Regions from separate parts of the Quadrisphaera sp. DSM 44207 genome, predicted to be linked through region 2. Evidence: riboswitches for the same ligand, from Rfam matches in the RefSeq annotation. Region 2 holds a riboswitch; each other region holds the start of a gene.
The links. A riboswitch is a leader RNA that binds a small molecule or an ion and turns the genes downstream of it on or off. The one in region 2 is predicted to bind S-adenosylmethionine.
Positions count from the first base shown of each region.

Region 1 (3,834 bases), on a different contig from region 2:
GCGGGTCGTAGCCGCCGCCGGACTTGGGGAAGGCGATCACCTCGCGGATGGAGTCCGCGCCCGCCAGCAGCGCCGTGATCCTGTCCCAGCCGAACGCGATGCCGCCGTGCGGCGGGGCGCCGTAGGAGAAGGCGTCGAGCAGGAAGCCGAACTTCTCCCGCGCCTCGGCCTGCGACAGGCCCAACACGGCGAAGACCCGCTCCTGCACGGCGCGGTCGTGGATGCGGATCGAGCCGCCGCCGATCTCGTTGCCGTTGCAGACGATGTCGTAGGCGTGGGCGAGGGCGTGCTCGGGGTCGGTGTCGAAGGTGCCCGTCGACTCCGGCTTGGGCGAGGTGAACGCGTGGTGCACCGCCGTCCACGTGCCGGTGCCGACCGCGACGTCGTCGCTCTCGTCGGCGCGCTCGAACAGCGGCGCGTCGACGACCCACACGAACTGCCACGCGGTGGGGTCGATCAGGTCGCAGCGCCGGCCGATCTCCAGGCGCGCCGCCCCCAGCAGCGCGCGGGCGGACGAGCGCGGGCCGGCGGCGAAGAAGACGCAGTCCCCCGGGACGGCGCCCACGTGCTGGGCCAGGCCCTCGCGCTCGGCCGGCGAGAGGTTCTTGGCCACGGGACCGGACAGCGCGCCGTCCTCCCCGACGAGCACGTAGGCCAGGCCGCGGTGCCCGCGCTGCTTGGCCCACTCCTGCCAGGCGTCGAGCTGCTTGCGCGGCTGGCTCGCCCCGCCCGGCATCACCACCGCGCCGACGTAGGGCGCCTGGAAGACCCGGAACGGGGTGTTGGCGAAGTAGCCGGTGCACTCCACCAGCTCGACGCCGAAGCGCAGGTCGGGCTTGTCGGAGCCGTAGCGGGCCATGGCCTCGGCGTACGTCAGGCGCGGGATCGGGGTGTCGAGGGTGTGGCCGACCAGCGCCCACAGCGCCACGAGGACCTCCTCGGCGAGGGCGATCACGTCGTCCTGGCCGACGAAGCTCATCTCCACGTCGAGCTGGGTGAACTCCGGCTGCCGGTCGGCGCGGAAGTCCTCGTCGCGGTAGCACCGCGCGATCTGGAAGTACCGCTCCAGGCCGGCGACCATGAGCAGCTGCTTGAACAGCTGCGGGCTCTGCGGCAGCGCGTACCAGGAGCCCGGCGCCAGGCGCGCCGGCACGAGGAAGTCGCGCGCGCCCTCGGGCGTCGAGCGCGTCAGCGTGGGGGTCTCCACCTCCACGAACCGGTGGGAGGCGAGCACCTCGCGGGCGGCGCGGTTGACGTCGCTGCGCAGCCGGATCGCGGCGGCGGGCCCGGGACGGCGCAGGTCCAGGTAGCGGTAGCGCAGCCGCACCTCCTCCCCCGGCGCGCGCTCGCCCTGCTCACCGGCCGCCTCGATCGGGAAGGGCAGCGGCGCGGACTCGGACAGCACGACCAGCTGCGCGGCGTCCACCTCCACCTCGCCGGTGGGCAGCGCCGGGTTCTCGTTGCCGACCGGGCGCAGGCGCACCGCCCCGACGACCTGGACGCAGTACTCGTTGCGCAGCCCGTGCGCGCCGGAGGACTCCAGCACCTCGTCGCGGACGACGACCTGGACGACGCCCGAGGCGTCGCGCAGGTCCACGAACGCCACGCCGCCGTGGTCCCGGCGCCGCGCCACCCACCCGGCGAGGGTGACGCTGCGGCCGTCGTGGTCGGCGCGCAGGGTGCCGGCCTCGTGGGTGCGGAGCACGCGGTGGTCCTTCCGGGGGGATGCAGCGCGCCGGGGTCCAGGTCCGGCGCGGGGACGTCGACAGATCGTAGTGGCCGGCGCTAGCGTCGGTCCCAGGTCACGAGCGCCAGCGCGAACCCCCGGGTGGCTGGCCGGCAACCCTCCTCCGCGGCGGGGTGCCCCGGGTGATGACCGGGGCGCGACCCGGCACCGGCTGGGCGCGTCAAGCGCGGACGACGCCCGTCGGCCGTGTCGTCGACGCCGCCTGCGCGGCGTTCCGCACGAGGAGCACGCCATGAGCACGAGCACCACCGACCGGCTCACCCCCACGACCGTCGCCGGCGCGACCTCGACCGCGCACGTGCCACCGTTCCCGGCCGACCACGTGGGCAGCCTCCTGCGCCCGCCCGCCGTTCGCGAGGCGCGCGCCCGCGCGGCCGCCGGGCGGATCGGCGCCGAGGAGCTGCGCGCCGTCGAGGACGAGGCCGTGCGCGAGGTCGTGCGCCGCCAGGGCGAGGTCGGCCTGCGCGTGGCCACGGACGGGGAGCTGCGCCGCCACTACTGGCACGAGGACTTCGTCTTCTCCCTGGGCGGGATCGAGCCGGACCAGGCGTTCTCGGTCCCCTTCGTCGGCCAGGACGGCCAGCGCATCGACGTCCCCCTGACGTCGGCGCGCGCCAGCGGGCGGGTGCACCTGGCGGAGACCGTCTTCGCCGACCACCTCGCCTTCCTGCAGCGGGCCGTGGCCGAGGCCGGCACCGGCGCGACGCCGAAGCTGACGATCCCCTCGCCCAACCACGTCCACAACGCGTTCGCGCCGCTGCGGTACGAGGACGTCTACGACGACGAGGAGCAGCTGCGCGCCGACGTCGCCGCCGCCTACGCCGAGCAGGTGCGGCGCGTGCACGCCGCCGGGCTGACCTACCTGCAGGTCGACGACGTGAGCCTGACCTTCTTCGGCGACGAGCAGTACCGCGGGCGCGGCGAGGAGCTGCTGGGCGGCTTCATCGCCCAGTTCAACGCCGCCCTGGCCGGGCGCCCCGAGGGCCTGACGGTGGCCACGCACCTGTGCCGCGGCAACTTCCGCTCCGCCTGGGCGCTGTCGGGCGGGTACGACGTGGTCGCCGACGCGCTGTTCAACACCCTCGACGTCGACGGGTACGTCCTCGAGTTCGACGACGCCCGCTCCGGCTCCCTCGACGTGCTGCGCCTCCTGCCGCCCGGCAAGCGCGTCGTCCTCGGGTTCGTCACGACCAAGACGCCGCGGCTGGAGGGCCGCGACGCCCTGCTGCGCCGGATCGAGGAGGCCGCCCGCTACGCGCCGGTCGAGCAGCTGGCGCTCGGCACGCAGTGCGGCTTCTCCTCCACCGAGGAGGGCAACGACCTCACGCAGGAGCAGCAGTGGGCGAAGCTGCGCCAGGTCGTGCAGGTCGCCGAGGAGGTCTGGGGCTGACGCCCCCGGCCGGGTGTGCGGTCCCGCCGCGCGGGGGACGGCGGGACCGCACGCCCTGCCCGCTCACCAGCGGTCGTGCACGTGCTCGCGGACGCTCTGGTCGTAGACGCGCTCCAGCTGCGCGAGGACGTCGGCGCCCAGCGGCGCCAGGTCGGCCGCGGCGGCGTTCGCCCGCGCCTGCCGCGGGTTGCGCGCCCCCGGGATCACGGAGGTCACGCCCGGCTGGTCGAGGATCCACCGCAGGGCCAGCGCGGACGTCGGCACGTCCTGCTCGGCGGCCAGGGCGGCGACCTCCTTCGCCGCGGCCACCCCGACCTCGTAGGGGACGCCGGCGAAGGTCTCGCCCACGTCGAACGCCTCGCCGTGGCGGTTGTAGCTGCGGTGGTCGTCCGCCGCGAAGGTCGTGCCCTCGTCGTACGTGCCCGTCAGCAGCCCGCTCGCCAGCGGCACCCGCGCCAGGATCCCCACCCCGGCCTCCCGCGCCGCCGGGAGCACCCGCTCCAGCGGCTTGCGCCGGAACGCGTTGAGGATGATCTGCACGCTCGCCACCCCGGGCCGGGCGATGGCCGTCAGCGCCTCCTCGACGGTCTCCACCGAGACCCCGTAGGCGGCGACCGCGCCGTCGGCGACCAGCTGGTCGAGGGCGTCGAAGACGGCGTCCGCGCCGTAGACGGGCGTGGGCGGGCAGTGCAGCTGC
Region 1 covers NZ_FNKA01000002.1:643,910-647,743, forward strand. Annotated here, with positions in the region: gene aspS (aspartate--tRNA ligase) at 1-1,705, opposite strand, end outside; SAM riboswitch class IV at 1,801-1,920, shown strand; gene BLS82_RS09160 (5-methyltetrahydropteroyltriglutamate--homocysteine S-methyltransferase) at 1,980-3,137, shown strand; gene BLS82_RS09165 (aldo/keto reductase) at 3,201-3,834, opposite strand, start outside.
Region 1: linked by a shared signal. The riboswitch ahead of BLS82_RS09160 (5-methyltetrahydropteroyltriglutamate--homocysteine S-methyltransferase) and the one ahead of BLS82_RS10880 (flavin reductase family protein) in region 2 are both predicted to bind S-adenosylmethionine.

Region 2 (3,834 bases):
GGGCGGTGATGATCTTCTTGATCCGCGGGTGGTCGGGGGCGACGCCGTAGCGCACCAGCCCGAAGGGCGCCGGCAGGCGCTCGAGGAGGTCCACGCTCACCCGCGCGGGCGCCTTCGCCAGGGCGTCGGCCGTGAAGATGCCGGCTGGTCCTGCGCCCACCACGGCCACCCGGGCGGGGCCCGCTGCTGCGCTCTGACCGTCGCTCACGCGCCCATCCTCTCCCAAGGCGGCGGTGCGCTCGCGCGCGCGGTGACGGTTGGCGGGTGCTGCTGCCGCGTGCCAGGGTGGACGGTCGTCGTCCCCGTCCTGAGGAGTTCTCGCATGTGGGTGCTGCTGACCGCCCGTTTCCGCGCGTGGGTGCTGTTCTCGGTGGTGCTGCCCCTGGCGCGCCGCCTCGCCCGCGGCCTGGCCACGCGGATCGAGCGCTCCGGCGGCTCGTCGCGCACCTCCCGCGCCCTGCGCCGCGTGGGGGGAACCGCGCCGGCGCGGCGCCGTCGCCGCTTCCTCTGAGCAGCAGCTGGCGGCGGGCCCTCGGGCTCGCCGCCAGCTGAACTACACCACCTGACCCGCACAGGACCTCAGGGCTGGTCGACCTCGACCGCCACCTGCTCCTGGCGCAGGTCGATGTCGATCACCTGCTGCTCGACGACCTCGCGGACGCTCACCTGCACCCGCTCGTAGGCGCGCACCTGCATCGAGACCACCGGCACCTCCTCGCGGAGGACCACCTCGAGGTCGCGCCCGGGGCCCGTGGCCGTCATGACGGGAGCCGCCGCGGCGGCGTCCACGGGCACGCGCTCGACGCGCAGCCGCTCGACCCGGACGGGGACCTCCACGGTGCGCATCTCGGTCTCGACCGTGCGCACGACGCGCAGCGTCTCCACCGGGTACCGCTCGCGGCGCAGGTGGGCCTGCTCCACGGAACGGACGACCGACGCCTCCTCCGGCACCGCTCCTGAGTTCACGTCGGTGCTCATCACGCCTCCTCGGGCACTCGCACGACAGGACGGAAGACGCGATGAGGGACGGGCGGGGCCGAAGAGCCCCGCCCGTCCCTCATGCGGTGTCAGCGACGGTCGTTGCGGAGGTTCGGGTCCGCGACGACGTCCTTCTCGAGCTCGATCTGCTCCTTGCGGACCTGCTCGGTGACCGTCTGCTCCTCGGTGACCTGCTGGGTGCCGAGGCGCACGCGCTCGACCGGCACGACGTCCTTGTCCACGACCACGCGCTCGGCGTGGAGGGTGACCTCGTGCTCCTCCTCGGACAGCGCCGGCCCGTCCATGGCCCGGCCCATGGTGGCGTCCGTGATCGGCTCGCGCTGGACCACGACCTCCTCGTGGGTGACCGGCACGGTCTGCGTCACGTTCTCGGTGACGATGTACTTGCGCAGACGGGCGCGGCCGGCTTCGGTGCGCACCTTGCCCACCTGCAGCCGCTCCTCCGAGCGGGTCATCGCGTCGTCCGTGACCGGGCCGGAGGTGTCGCGGCCCACGGCGCGGCCCTCGACGTCGTCGTAGACCCCGTCGCCGTTGCGGTCACCACGACCGCCGGTGCCGACCGCAGCGGCCGTGCCCGTGGTCGCGGCGGTGTCGGCGTAGCCGGTGGTCTGGCCGGTGCCGGTCGGGGACTCCGCGCCGGTGTAGGCCAGGCCGTAGTGGCGGTAGAGCTCCGCCTCGTCGTCGACCGTCAGGGCCTGGTCGATGTCGTGGTTCGGAGCGGCCTTGACCTGCTCCTTGGTGTAGGGCACGCGCAGCTCGTCGCCGCTGAACGTCGCCTGCTCCAGCGGCACGAGGGAGTGGTTGCTGCCGAACAGGCCGGTCTTGACGGCGGCCCACTCCGGCTGGCCGGTCGCGTCATCGAGGAAGACCTCGTCGACCTTGCCGAGCTTGTCGCCGTCCGAGCCGTACGCGGTGGCGCCGCGCAGCTGGGCCGGGTCGCTGATCGAAACTGCCATGGTGTCTCCTCTCGGCACGGGGTCGGTACCCCGTGCGCCGCGGAACGTTCCGGACTGCCCGCAGTGGCCGCCGCGGACGGCGGAGGGTGGATCGCACCTCTGCGCCGTCGATCGACAGTAGCCACCGCGGGTGGCTGCGGCCACTCGAGATCGTCCCGGACGCAGCGTCCGGGCACCCGGTGGCACGAGCACTTCTTTACCCCTGTCCTGGCAGGCCAAACGCCTCCGGGGCGCCGGAGGGCGCCCTCTGCTCCGAGCCGGTGCGCGCGGTCGCTGCGCGTGCTGCGCTTGACACGCGCCGGAGGGCGGTGCGACCGTCCCAGCACCCATCCAGAGCGGCCGAGAGACCTGGCTCGACGACGCCGCAGCAACCGCCCGCGCAGGGCAGGTGCTCCCGCCAGGGCCGATGGAGGAGACAGATGAGCCCCGCCGCCACGTCCGTCGTCGACCTGCCCGCGGTCTTCCGCACGGTCGCCTCGAGCACCTGGGTCGTCACGACCACCGCCCCCGACGGCACGCCCGTCGGCTTCACCGCGATCTCGATCGCCTCGGTGTCCCTGGACCCTCCGCTCATCTCCTTCAACGTCTCGCGGACGTCGTCCAGCCTGCCGGCGCTGACGGCGTCGCGGCGCTGCGCGGTGCACCTGCTGGCGCACGACCAGGAGCTCCTCGCCCGCCGGTTCGCCGGCCCGGCCGCGCACCGCTTCGACGACGAGGGGGCGTGGGGCTGGGACGAGGCCGGCGTGCCGCAGCTGCAGGGCGCCGCGGCCCGGCTCTCCGGCGCGGTGACCGCGTTCGTCGAGGCCGGGGACAGCCTGCTCGTGCTGGCGGCGGTGGAGGACACCCGGGTCACCGGTCGCGCCCCGCTGGTGCACCACGCCCGCGCCTACCACCGCCTCCCCGCGCCGGGGACGCCGACCCACGCCGCCTGAGGACCGCGCCGCCCTCGCGCGGCGGCGAGCGGGCCCGTCCACCCAGCCGGTGGACGGGCCCGCTCGCGTCCGGCGGGAGCCGGGTCGGTGCAAGAGCCGGGTCAGTGCGGGGGCGCGGCGGGCGTGCGGGCGTCGCGCACGTCCACGGAGGCCCGGCGCAGCTCGGCGGGGATCTCGATCAGCTGCGTGTCCACGTCGGCGTCATCCGCGTCCGGAGCCGCTGCGCCGGGCTCCTGCCCCGGCGCCGGTGCTGCGCCGTGCAGCGGGGCAGGGGGGTGCAGCGCCACGCGCAGCGGGTCGTGCACCGGCAGGGGGGCGGAGAGCGGCGCCGGCAGAGAGGCGGGCGCCGGCATCCGCGCCGCCGCCTGCGCCGCCATCTGCGCGGCCTTCTGCATGGGCGTCTGCGCCGGGCCCGGGCGCGCAGCGGCCATCGGTGCGGCGGCCGGCGGTGCGGGGGTCATCGGTGCGGGGCTCATCGGTGCGGGGCTCATCGGTGCGGCGGCCGGCGTCATCGGCAGCGGCTGGGCGGCGGCCGGAGCGTGGTGCACGGGCGCGGCGGCCGGCGCCGGAGCGTGCTGCGCGGACGGCGGAGCCGGCTCGGCGCGCTGGACCGGCACGGAGGCCGGTGCCGCCGGTGCCGCGGCGTCCGTGCCGATCAGGGGGGCCGACCCGGACAGCGTCGCGAGCATCTGCCGCACGTTCGTCAGCTGCGCGTTGATGCTGTCCCGGCGCTGCGCCGCGGCGGACAGCTCCCGCTCGGACTCGGCCCGGATCCGGTCGGCGCGCTCCCGCGCCTCGCCGATCAGCTGCGACGCCTCGTGCTGGGCCTCCTCGAGGATCCGCCGGGCCCGGGCGGCCGCCTCGATCACCTCGCGCTCGGAGAGGGCGCGCGCCTGCGCGGCCGCCCGCTCGACGGCGGCCAGCTGCTCCTCGGCCGCCGCCGTGCG
Region 2 covers NZ_FNKA01000003.1:98,920-102,753, forward strand. Annotated here, with positions in the region: gene BLS82_RS10860 (FAD-dependent oxidoreductase) at 1-208, opposite strand, end outside; gene BLS82_RS10865 (hypothetical protein) at 323-511, shown strand; gene BLS82_RS10870 (DUF2382 domain-containing protein) at 580-978, opposite strand; gene BLS82_RS10875 (DUF2382 domain-containing protein) at 1,068-1,955, opposite strand; SAM riboswitch class I at 2,279-2,368, shown strand; gene BLS82_RS10880 (flavin reductase family protein) at 2,375-2,887, shown strand; gene BLS82_RS10885 (coiled-coil domain-containing protein) at 2,989-3,834, opposite strand, start outside.

Region 3 (3,834 bases), on a different contig from region 2:
GACGGGCGCGGCGGGGCGGGTGGTGGGCTCGGTGGTCATGGCGGTCTCCTCGGGATCGGGTGCGCGGACGGCGCGGGTCGGGTCGGGCGGGGTCGGGCGAGGTCGAGCGGGGGCCGGGTGGGGCGGGGGCTCAGGCGGCGGCCTGCGGCGCGGCCGGAGCGGGGTCGGGGCGCGCAGCGGCGCCCGCGCGGCCGCGACGGGCGGTGCGCAGGTGCGGGGTGAGCCGGCGCACGAGCCGGTCGCCGACCAGCTGCACGAGGGCGACGGCGCCCACGAGGATCGCGATGGTCGTGATCATCACGGCGTGGTCGAAGCGCTGGTAGCCGTAGGTGACGGCCACGTAGCCGATGCCGCCGGCGCCGATCGTCCCGGCGATGGCCGAGTACTCGATCATCGCGATGGTGTTGATCGTCAGGCCGCCGACGACCAGCGGCGCCGCCTCGCTCAGCTGCACCGTGGTGATGATCTGCAGCGGGGAGGCGCCGGAGGCCCGGGCGACGCGCACGAGCTCCGGCGGGACGCTGCGCAGGGCGTTCTCGACGATGCGGGCGAAGAAGGCGGTGCCCGCCAGCGTCATGGGCACCACGGCGGCGGCGATGCCGATGTTGGTGCCGGTGATGAAGCGGGTCACCGGCACCAGGGCCGCCATGAGGATGAGGAACGGCAGGGAGCGCCCGACGCTGACGACCCAGCCGAGGGCGGTGTGCAGGGGCCGGTTCTCGAACAGCCCGCCGGGCGCCAGGTCGTGCACGAGGACGCCGAGGGGGACGCCGAGCGCGACGACGAGGACCATGACGACGCCGACCATGAGCAGCGTGTCGCCGAGGGCCGGGACGACGAGGGCGGGGATCTGTGCGAGCGGCGTGTCGCCGGAGGCGGTGAGCACGGGCAGGGCGGGGGTCGCCGGAACGGCGCTCACGCCACCGGCTCCAGCCGCGCGGCGGCGTCCGGGGCGGACGGCGCGGGGGCGGGGGGCTGCGCGGCGGCGGGAGCGCTGCCGGCGCCGCGGCCCGGGGCGAGGCCGAGGGCGCGCAGCACGCCCTCGACGCGCACCGGGTCGGTCCGCTCGTCGATGCGCACCGTGGCGCGCCCGACGGTCTGGCCGCCCACCGCGCCCACGGAGGCGTCGAGGAGGGCGACGTCGGCGTTGAGGGCGAGGGAGGCGCGCACGAGCCAGTCCCCCGGCACGTCCGGGGACCGGTAGGTCACCGACCACACCCCCGCGCGCGCCGGCCCGGCGTCCTCGCGGCGTCCGAGCAGGGCCGCGCCGAGGGCCGAGGACGGGTCGCGCAGCAGGTCCACGACGCGCCCGGACTCCCCGATCCGCCCGGCCTCGAGGCGGGCGGCGCGGTCGGCCACGTCCACGACGACGTCCATCTCGTGCGTGATGAAGAGGATGGACAGGCCCAGCTCGTCGCGCAGCTGCCGGACCAGGGCCACGACGGACGCCGTGGCCTCGGGGTCGAGGCCGGAGGTGGCCTCGTCGGCGAGCAGCACCGAGGGGCGCAGGGCGAGGGCGCGCGCGATGCCGACGCGCTGGCGCTGCCCTCCGGAGAGCTGGTGCGGGTAGTGGCGGGCGCGGTCGGCCAGGCCGACGCGGTCGAGCAGCTCGGCCACGCGCCGGCGCCGCTCCGCGGGCGTGACGCCCAGGTACCGCAGCGGCAGCGCCACGTTCTCCTCCGCGGTGCGGCGCGACTGCAGGCCGTCGGACTGGAAGATCGTGCCGATCTGGCGGCGCGCGGCGCGCAGGCGGCGCTCGCCGAGGGAGGACAGGTCCACCCCGCCCACGACGACCGACCCGGAGGTGGGCCGCTCGAGGAGGTTCACGCACTGCGCGAGGGTGCTCTTGCCGGCGCCGCTGGGGCCGACGATGGCGACGATCTCGCCGGTGCGCACGGTCAGGTCCAGGTGGTCCAGGACGACGGTGCGCCCCGGTCCGTGGCCGTAGGCCTTGGTCAGCTGGTCGAGCTCGATCACGGGGTCTCCGGGGGTGGGTGGACGGGTCGGCGGGCGCGGCGCGGCGCCCGCGGGGCGGGGCCGGCTGCGCGAGGGCAGGGGTGGGCCGGGCAGGGGTGGGCCGGGCAGGGGTGGGCCGGGCGAGGGCGGGCTGCGCCGGGCGCGGTCCAGGTCGGGTGCGCCCGTCCGGCTCGGGGGTGCGGGGCGGGGCCGCGCAGGAGCGCCGGTGCGCCGGTGGTCTCAGCGCGCCGCGGCGCCGGGGCCGGTCAGCGGTGGACGGCGGTGCGCGGCCCCCGGCGACACGGGTCGTCGCGGCGGGCGGGGCGGCGCGGCAGGTGGCGCGGGGCGGGGCACGGCGAGCAGCGCACGGAGCTCTCCTGGGTCGTCCTTACCAGGGCCGGTCGGCCGCTGGTCTGGTCATCACCCGGGGCACCCCACGACGAGGAGGGTTGCCGGCCAGCGAGCCGGGGCTTCGCGCTGGCGCTCATGACCGCAGGACGGAACCTGGCAGGCGGTGCGAGGTCCTGTCAAGCACCCGCCCGGGAGCGCGGCGCGCCGGCGCCGCGTCGCGCGCGGGTCCCGCCTCCCTGGCCGGGCGCGGTGTCGGGGCGCCTCGTTAAGGTTCTGCCCTGCCCGCCGCAGAACCCGAGGAGAGCCGTGCCCACGCTGACCGCCACCGCCAGGACGCTGCAGACCGTGCCGGCCGACGCGGTCGTGCTCGGCGTCGCCGCGGGCGCGAGCGGCGCGGGGCCCCGGCTGCTGGGGGCCGACGACCTGCCCGCGGAGCTGCGCGGGGTCCTGGGCGCCTCCCTGGCGGGCCTGGGCGTCACCGGCCGTCCCGACGAGGTGCGGCGCGTGCCGACCGCCGGCGCGCTGGGCGCCCCGGTCCTGGTGCTGACCGGGCTCGGCCGCGTCGGTGCCGCGGGCCCGGACGCCGAGGCCCTGCGCCGCGCCGCGGGAGCGGCCGTGCGCGAGCTGGCCGGCACGGGCTCCGTGGCGCTGGCGCTGCCGGCCGACGACGTCGACGCCGCCGCGGCGGTGGCCGAGGGGGCCCTGCTGGGCGCGTACGCGTACCGCGCCTACCGGCGCCGCAGCGCCGCGGAGCACCGCGCGCCCGTCGAGCAGCTGCTGCTCGTCACGCCGCTGCACCGCGAGCGCGCCCTGGAGGACCGCGTCGAGCGCGCCACCGTGCTGGCCGCGGCGGTCGCGGGCGCCCGCGACCTCGTCAACTGCCCGCCGGCCGACCTGTACCCGGCGTCCTTCGCCGACGCGGTGCGCGAGCGCGCCAAGGGCCTGCCCGTCAAGGTCACCGTGCTGGACGAGCAGGCGCTGGCCGAGGGCGGCTACGGCGGCATCCTCGGCGTCGGCCAGGGCTCCAGCCGTCCCCCGCGCCTGGTCGCGCTGTCCTACGCGCCCCGCGGCGCCAAGGCCCACCTCGCGCTGGTCGGCAAGGGCATCACGTTCGACTCCGGCGGCCTGTCGATCAAGCCGGCGGGCAGCATGGAGACGATGAAGTGCGACATGGCCGGCGCGGCGGCGGTCCTCGAGGCCGCGCTCGCCGTCGCGCGCCTCGGGCTGCCGGTGCGCGTGACGGCGTGGATGGCGCTCGCGGAGAACATGCCCTCGGGCACCGCCCAGCGGCCCTCCGACGTCCTGACGACCTACGGCGGGCGCACGGTGGAGGTGCTCAACACCGACGCCGAGGGCCGCCTGGTGCTCGCGGACGCGCTCGTGGCCGCCGGGGAGGAGCAGCCCGACGCCGTCGTCGACGTCGCGACCCTGACCGGCGCGCAGGTCGTCGCCCTCGGCACCCGCGTGTCGGCCGTCATGGGCGAGGACGACGCGTTCCGCGAGCGCGTGCTCGCCGCGGCCTCGCGC
Region 3 covers NZ_FNKA01000002.1:13,933-17,766, reverse strand. Annotated here, with positions in the region: gene BLS82_RS06185 (MetQ/NlpA family ABC transporter substrate-binding protein) at 1-39, opposite strand, end outside; gene BLS82_RS06180 (methionine ABC transporter permease) at 131-892, opposite strand; gene BLS82_RS06175 (methionine ABC transporter ATP-binding protein) at 916-1,977, opposite strand; SAM riboswitch class IV at 2,336-2,448, opposite strand; gene BLS82_RS06170 (leucyl aminopeptidase) at 2,614-3,834, shown strand, end outside.
Region 3: linked by a shared signal. The riboswitch ahead of BLS82_RS06175 (methionine ABC transporter ATP-binding protein) and the one ahead of BLS82_RS10880 (flavin reductase family protein) in region 2 are both predicted to bind S-adenosylmethionine.

Region 4 (3,834 bases), on a different contig from region 2:
GCGCGGCTACGACCTGACCCGCCCGGAGGTGCGCACGGCGGTGCTGGTCTCCCTCGTCGACGCCGACGCCCAGCCGCTGCTCACGCTGCTCGGCCTCGGCACCAGCGCGGGGCTGGCCACGCGGCTGCTGAGCACCCAGCTGTCCGAGCCGGCGCTCATGGTCCTCGACAAGGGCGTCGCCTTCCAGGTCGTCTCCAAGCTCGGCAGCACCGCGCTCAGCCGGCTCGGGCGGGGCCTGCCGCTGGCGGGCGGCCTGGTCGGCGCGGCCTCCGACGCGTGGATGCTGCACCGCACGGCCCTCGCGGCGCGCGCCGACTTCCCGCAGCGGCCGCAGGAGCAGGAGACCGCGCCGTGAGGGCCGGGGGCCGCTGGGGGCGCCGCGGCGCGGCCGCGACGCTGTGGGCGGCGGTGCGCAAGGCCCGCACGCCCGGCTCCCCGAGCACCGGCACGATCCTCCGCACCCTGCCCCGCCTCGCCTCCGCCGTGGTCGCCGGGGAGTACACCGGCCTCAGCCGCTCCCGCCTGGCCCTGATGGGGCTGGCGGGCCTGTACGTGGCCTCCCCGGTGGACCTCGTGCCCTCCGCGGTCCTGCCCGTGATCGGGATGTTCGACGACGCCGTGGTGCTCAGCTGGCTCGCCGGCGCGGTGGTCACCGAGACCGCGGCCTTCCTGGACTGGGAGAGCTCGGGGCGGCCTGCCGGCTCCCCCGGCGCCCGAGCGGGCGACGGAGGAGGGGCCGGCCGCGGCGCCGGCCCGGGAACGGCGGAGCGCGACGGGACCGGCGGCACGGGGACCGGCACGGGCACTGGCACGGGCGGGCGCCGCCGCCCGCCGACCGACCCGGACGTCGTCGTCGGCGAGGTCATCGACTGAACCCCCGGCGCGGCGCGGCTCACCGAGCCGCGCCGCCCCGAGCCGCGCCACCTCCCGCCCACAGGCGCGGGCGGGCACCGCACCGTCCACAAGCGGCCTCGGCGGCCCGCCGCGGGCGCTCCGCGCGGGCCACGGTGGCGGGCATGACGACGACGCTGCGGGTCAGCGACCCGCGTGACCTCATCGCCCTGGCCGCCCACGCCCTCGGGTTCCACCCCCGCGACAGCCTCGTGCTCGTCAGCCTGCGCGGCGAGCGGCACGAGCCCGGCCTCGTCGCCCGCGTCGACCTCGCCGCCCGCCCCGGCGGCCCGCGCGCCGCGACCGGCGCCCTGGCGCAGCGGGTGGCGCGCGACGGGGCCACCGGCGCCGTCCTGTTCGTGCACACCGACCGCACCGGGCCGCCGGGGCGGCCCGAGCACGACGACCTCGTGCGCGCGGTGCGCCGCGACCTGGCCGCCGAGGGCGTGGCGCTCGCGGACGCCTGGCTCGTCGGCGCCGGCCGGCTGCGCTCCTACACCTGCCAGCAGGCGTGCTGCCCTCCGGAGGGCCAGCCCCTGGGGGACGTGGCCGCCACGCTCGTCGGCACCGAGATGGTCTGGCGCGGCAGCTGCGTCCTGGCCGACCAGGAGGAGCACCGGCGCGCCGTGCGGGCCCGCCTCGCCCCGGCCGGTGCCGCCGCCCGGCGCGCTGCGCAGCGCGCCGCCCGGCGTCCCGCCGGCCGCGCCGAGCGGCTGCGGGCGCTCGCGCGGTGGCGCGACCTGCTCGAGGCCACCACCGCGGGGGTGCGCGCCGGTCGCAGCGCCGACGACCTCGCCGCCGACCTGCTGGCCCCGCAGGCGGCCGGGCGCCTGCTCGCGGCGGTGGCCGACGTGCGCCTGCGCGACGCCGTCCTGCTGAGCACCGTCACCGGCGCCGGGTCGGCGCCGGAGCGGCTGGCGGCCGGGGAGGAGGACGCCGGCGAGCTGTCGCAGGCGCTCGACGCCGTCCTGTCCCGGCCCGGCGGGCCCGCACCGGACCCGGACGAGGCCGAGGCGGCCCGCGCGCTGCTGGAGGCGCTGGCGCGGCTGGCCTCCGGGCGGCGGCGCGCCGCGCCGCTCGCGGTGCTCGCGTGGACCTCCTGGTGGCGCGGTGCGGGCTCCGAGGCCGCCGTCCAGGCCGACCTGGCGCTCGAGGTCGACCCCGACTGCGGCCTCGCGCAGCTGGTGGCCGAGGCGGTCGGTCGCGGGGTGCTGCCGCCGTGGCGGGAGCGGGGGAGCGCGGGCGCCCGCCCGGACGGCGGGTCGTCCGCATGCTGAGACGATGTGGAGGCCGCCGCGGGCGCCCGCCTATCCTCCCCGCAGGTCATGAGCGCCAGCGCCAAGCCCCGGCTCGCTGGCCGGCAACCCCCGCCCGCGGTGGGGTGCCCCGGGTGATGACCGGGCCGCGGCACCGACCGGTGCCGCGGCAAGCGCGGGCCCCGCGGGGCCCAGCAGGAGAGGGCCGCCCCATGACTTCCCGACGCTGCCGCTGACGCGGCCGCCGCGACGCGCTGCGAGCACGCCGCCCGCGCCCGCGTCGAGCGGGCGGCGCGCCGTCGCGGACCCCTCCGACGCCCCCGGCGGCCCGGCCGCCCCACCAGCAGGAGAGCGCATGAACGACGGGTGGTCCTTCGAGACCCGCCAGATCCACGCCGGGCAGGTCCCGGACGCCGCCACGGGCGCCCGCGCGCTGCCGATCTACCAGACGACGTCCTACGTCTTCCGCGACAGCGCGCACGCCGCCGACCTGTTCGGCCTGCGCGAGCTCGGCAACATCTACACGCGGCTGATGAACCCCACCACGGACGTGGTGGAGCAGCGCCTCGCCTCCCTGGAGGGCGGGGTCGGTGCGCTGGCCGTCGCGTCCGGGCAGTCGGCGGAGGCGCTGGCCCTGCTCAACGTCGCCGAGGCCGGTGACCACGTCGTCGCCAGCCCCAGCCTGTACGGCGGCACGCACAACCTCCTCCGCCACACCTTCCCCAAGCTGGGCGTGCAGGTCTCGTTCGTGGCGGACCCCGACGACCTCGGCTCCTGGCGGGCCGCGGCCACCCCGCGCACGAAGGCGTTCTTCGGGGAGACCATCTCCAACCCCAAGCAGGACGTCCTCGACCTCGAGGGCGTGGCGGCGGTGGCCCACGAGGTCGGGGTGCCGCTGGTGGTGGACAACACCACCGCCACCCCCTACCTGGTGCGCCCGCTGGAGTGGGGCGCGGACGTCGTCGTGCACTCGGCGACGAAGTACCTCGGCGGGCACGGCACGGCCATCGGGGGCGTCATCGTCGACGGCGGCCGCTTCGACTACGGCGCGGACCCGCAGCGCTTCCCCGGCTTCACCACCCCCGACGCCAGCTACCACGGCCTCGTCTACGCCCGCGACCTCGGCGTCGGCAGCCCGCTCGGGGCGAACCTGTCCTTCGTCCTCAAGGCGCGCGTGCAGCTGCTGCGCGACCTCGGCGCCTCCCTCGCCCCCTTCAACGCCTTCCTCATCGCCCAGGGCCTGGAGACCCTCAGCCTGCGCGTCGAGCGCCACGTCGCCAACGCGCAGCGGGTGGCCGAGTGGCTCGAGCAGCGCCCCGAGGTGCTCTCCGTCTCCTACGCCGGGCTGCCCTCCAGCCCCTGGTACGAGCGGGCGCGCAAGTACGCCCCCCGCGGCGCCGGGGGCGTGCTCGCGTTCGAGGTCGACGGCGGGGCCGAGGCCGGCCGGCGCTTCGTCGAGGCGCTGGTGCTGCACAGCCACGTCGCCAACATCGGCGACGTGCGCAGCCTGGTGATCCACCCGGCGTCCACCACCCACAGCCAGCTGACCGAGGAGGAGCAGCGCGCCGCGGGCGTGACGCCGGGCCTGGTGCGCCTGTCCGTCGGGCTCGAGCACGTCGAGGACCTCCTCGCGGACCTGGAGACCGGGTTCACGGCGGCCAAGGGCGCGTGAGGCAGGCTGTTCCGG
Region 4 covers NZ_FNKA01000002.1:780,950-784,783, reverse strand. Annotated here, with positions in the region: gene BLS82_RS09835 (EcsC family protein) at 1-355, shown strand, start outside; gene BLS82_RS09830 (YkvA family protein) at 352-873, shown strand; gene BLS82_RS09825 (DUF4192 domain-containing protein) at 1,017-2,168, shown strand; SAM riboswitch class IV at 2,213-2,329, shown strand; gene BLS82_RS09820 (bifunctional o-acetylhomoserine/o-acetylserine sulfhydrylase) at 2,503-3,819, shown strand.
Region 4: linked by a shared signal. The riboswitch ahead of BLS82_RS09820 (bifunctional o-acetylhomoserine/o-acetylserine sulfhydrylase) and the one ahead of BLS82_RS10880 (flavin reductase family protein) in region 2 are both predicted to bind S-adenosylmethionine.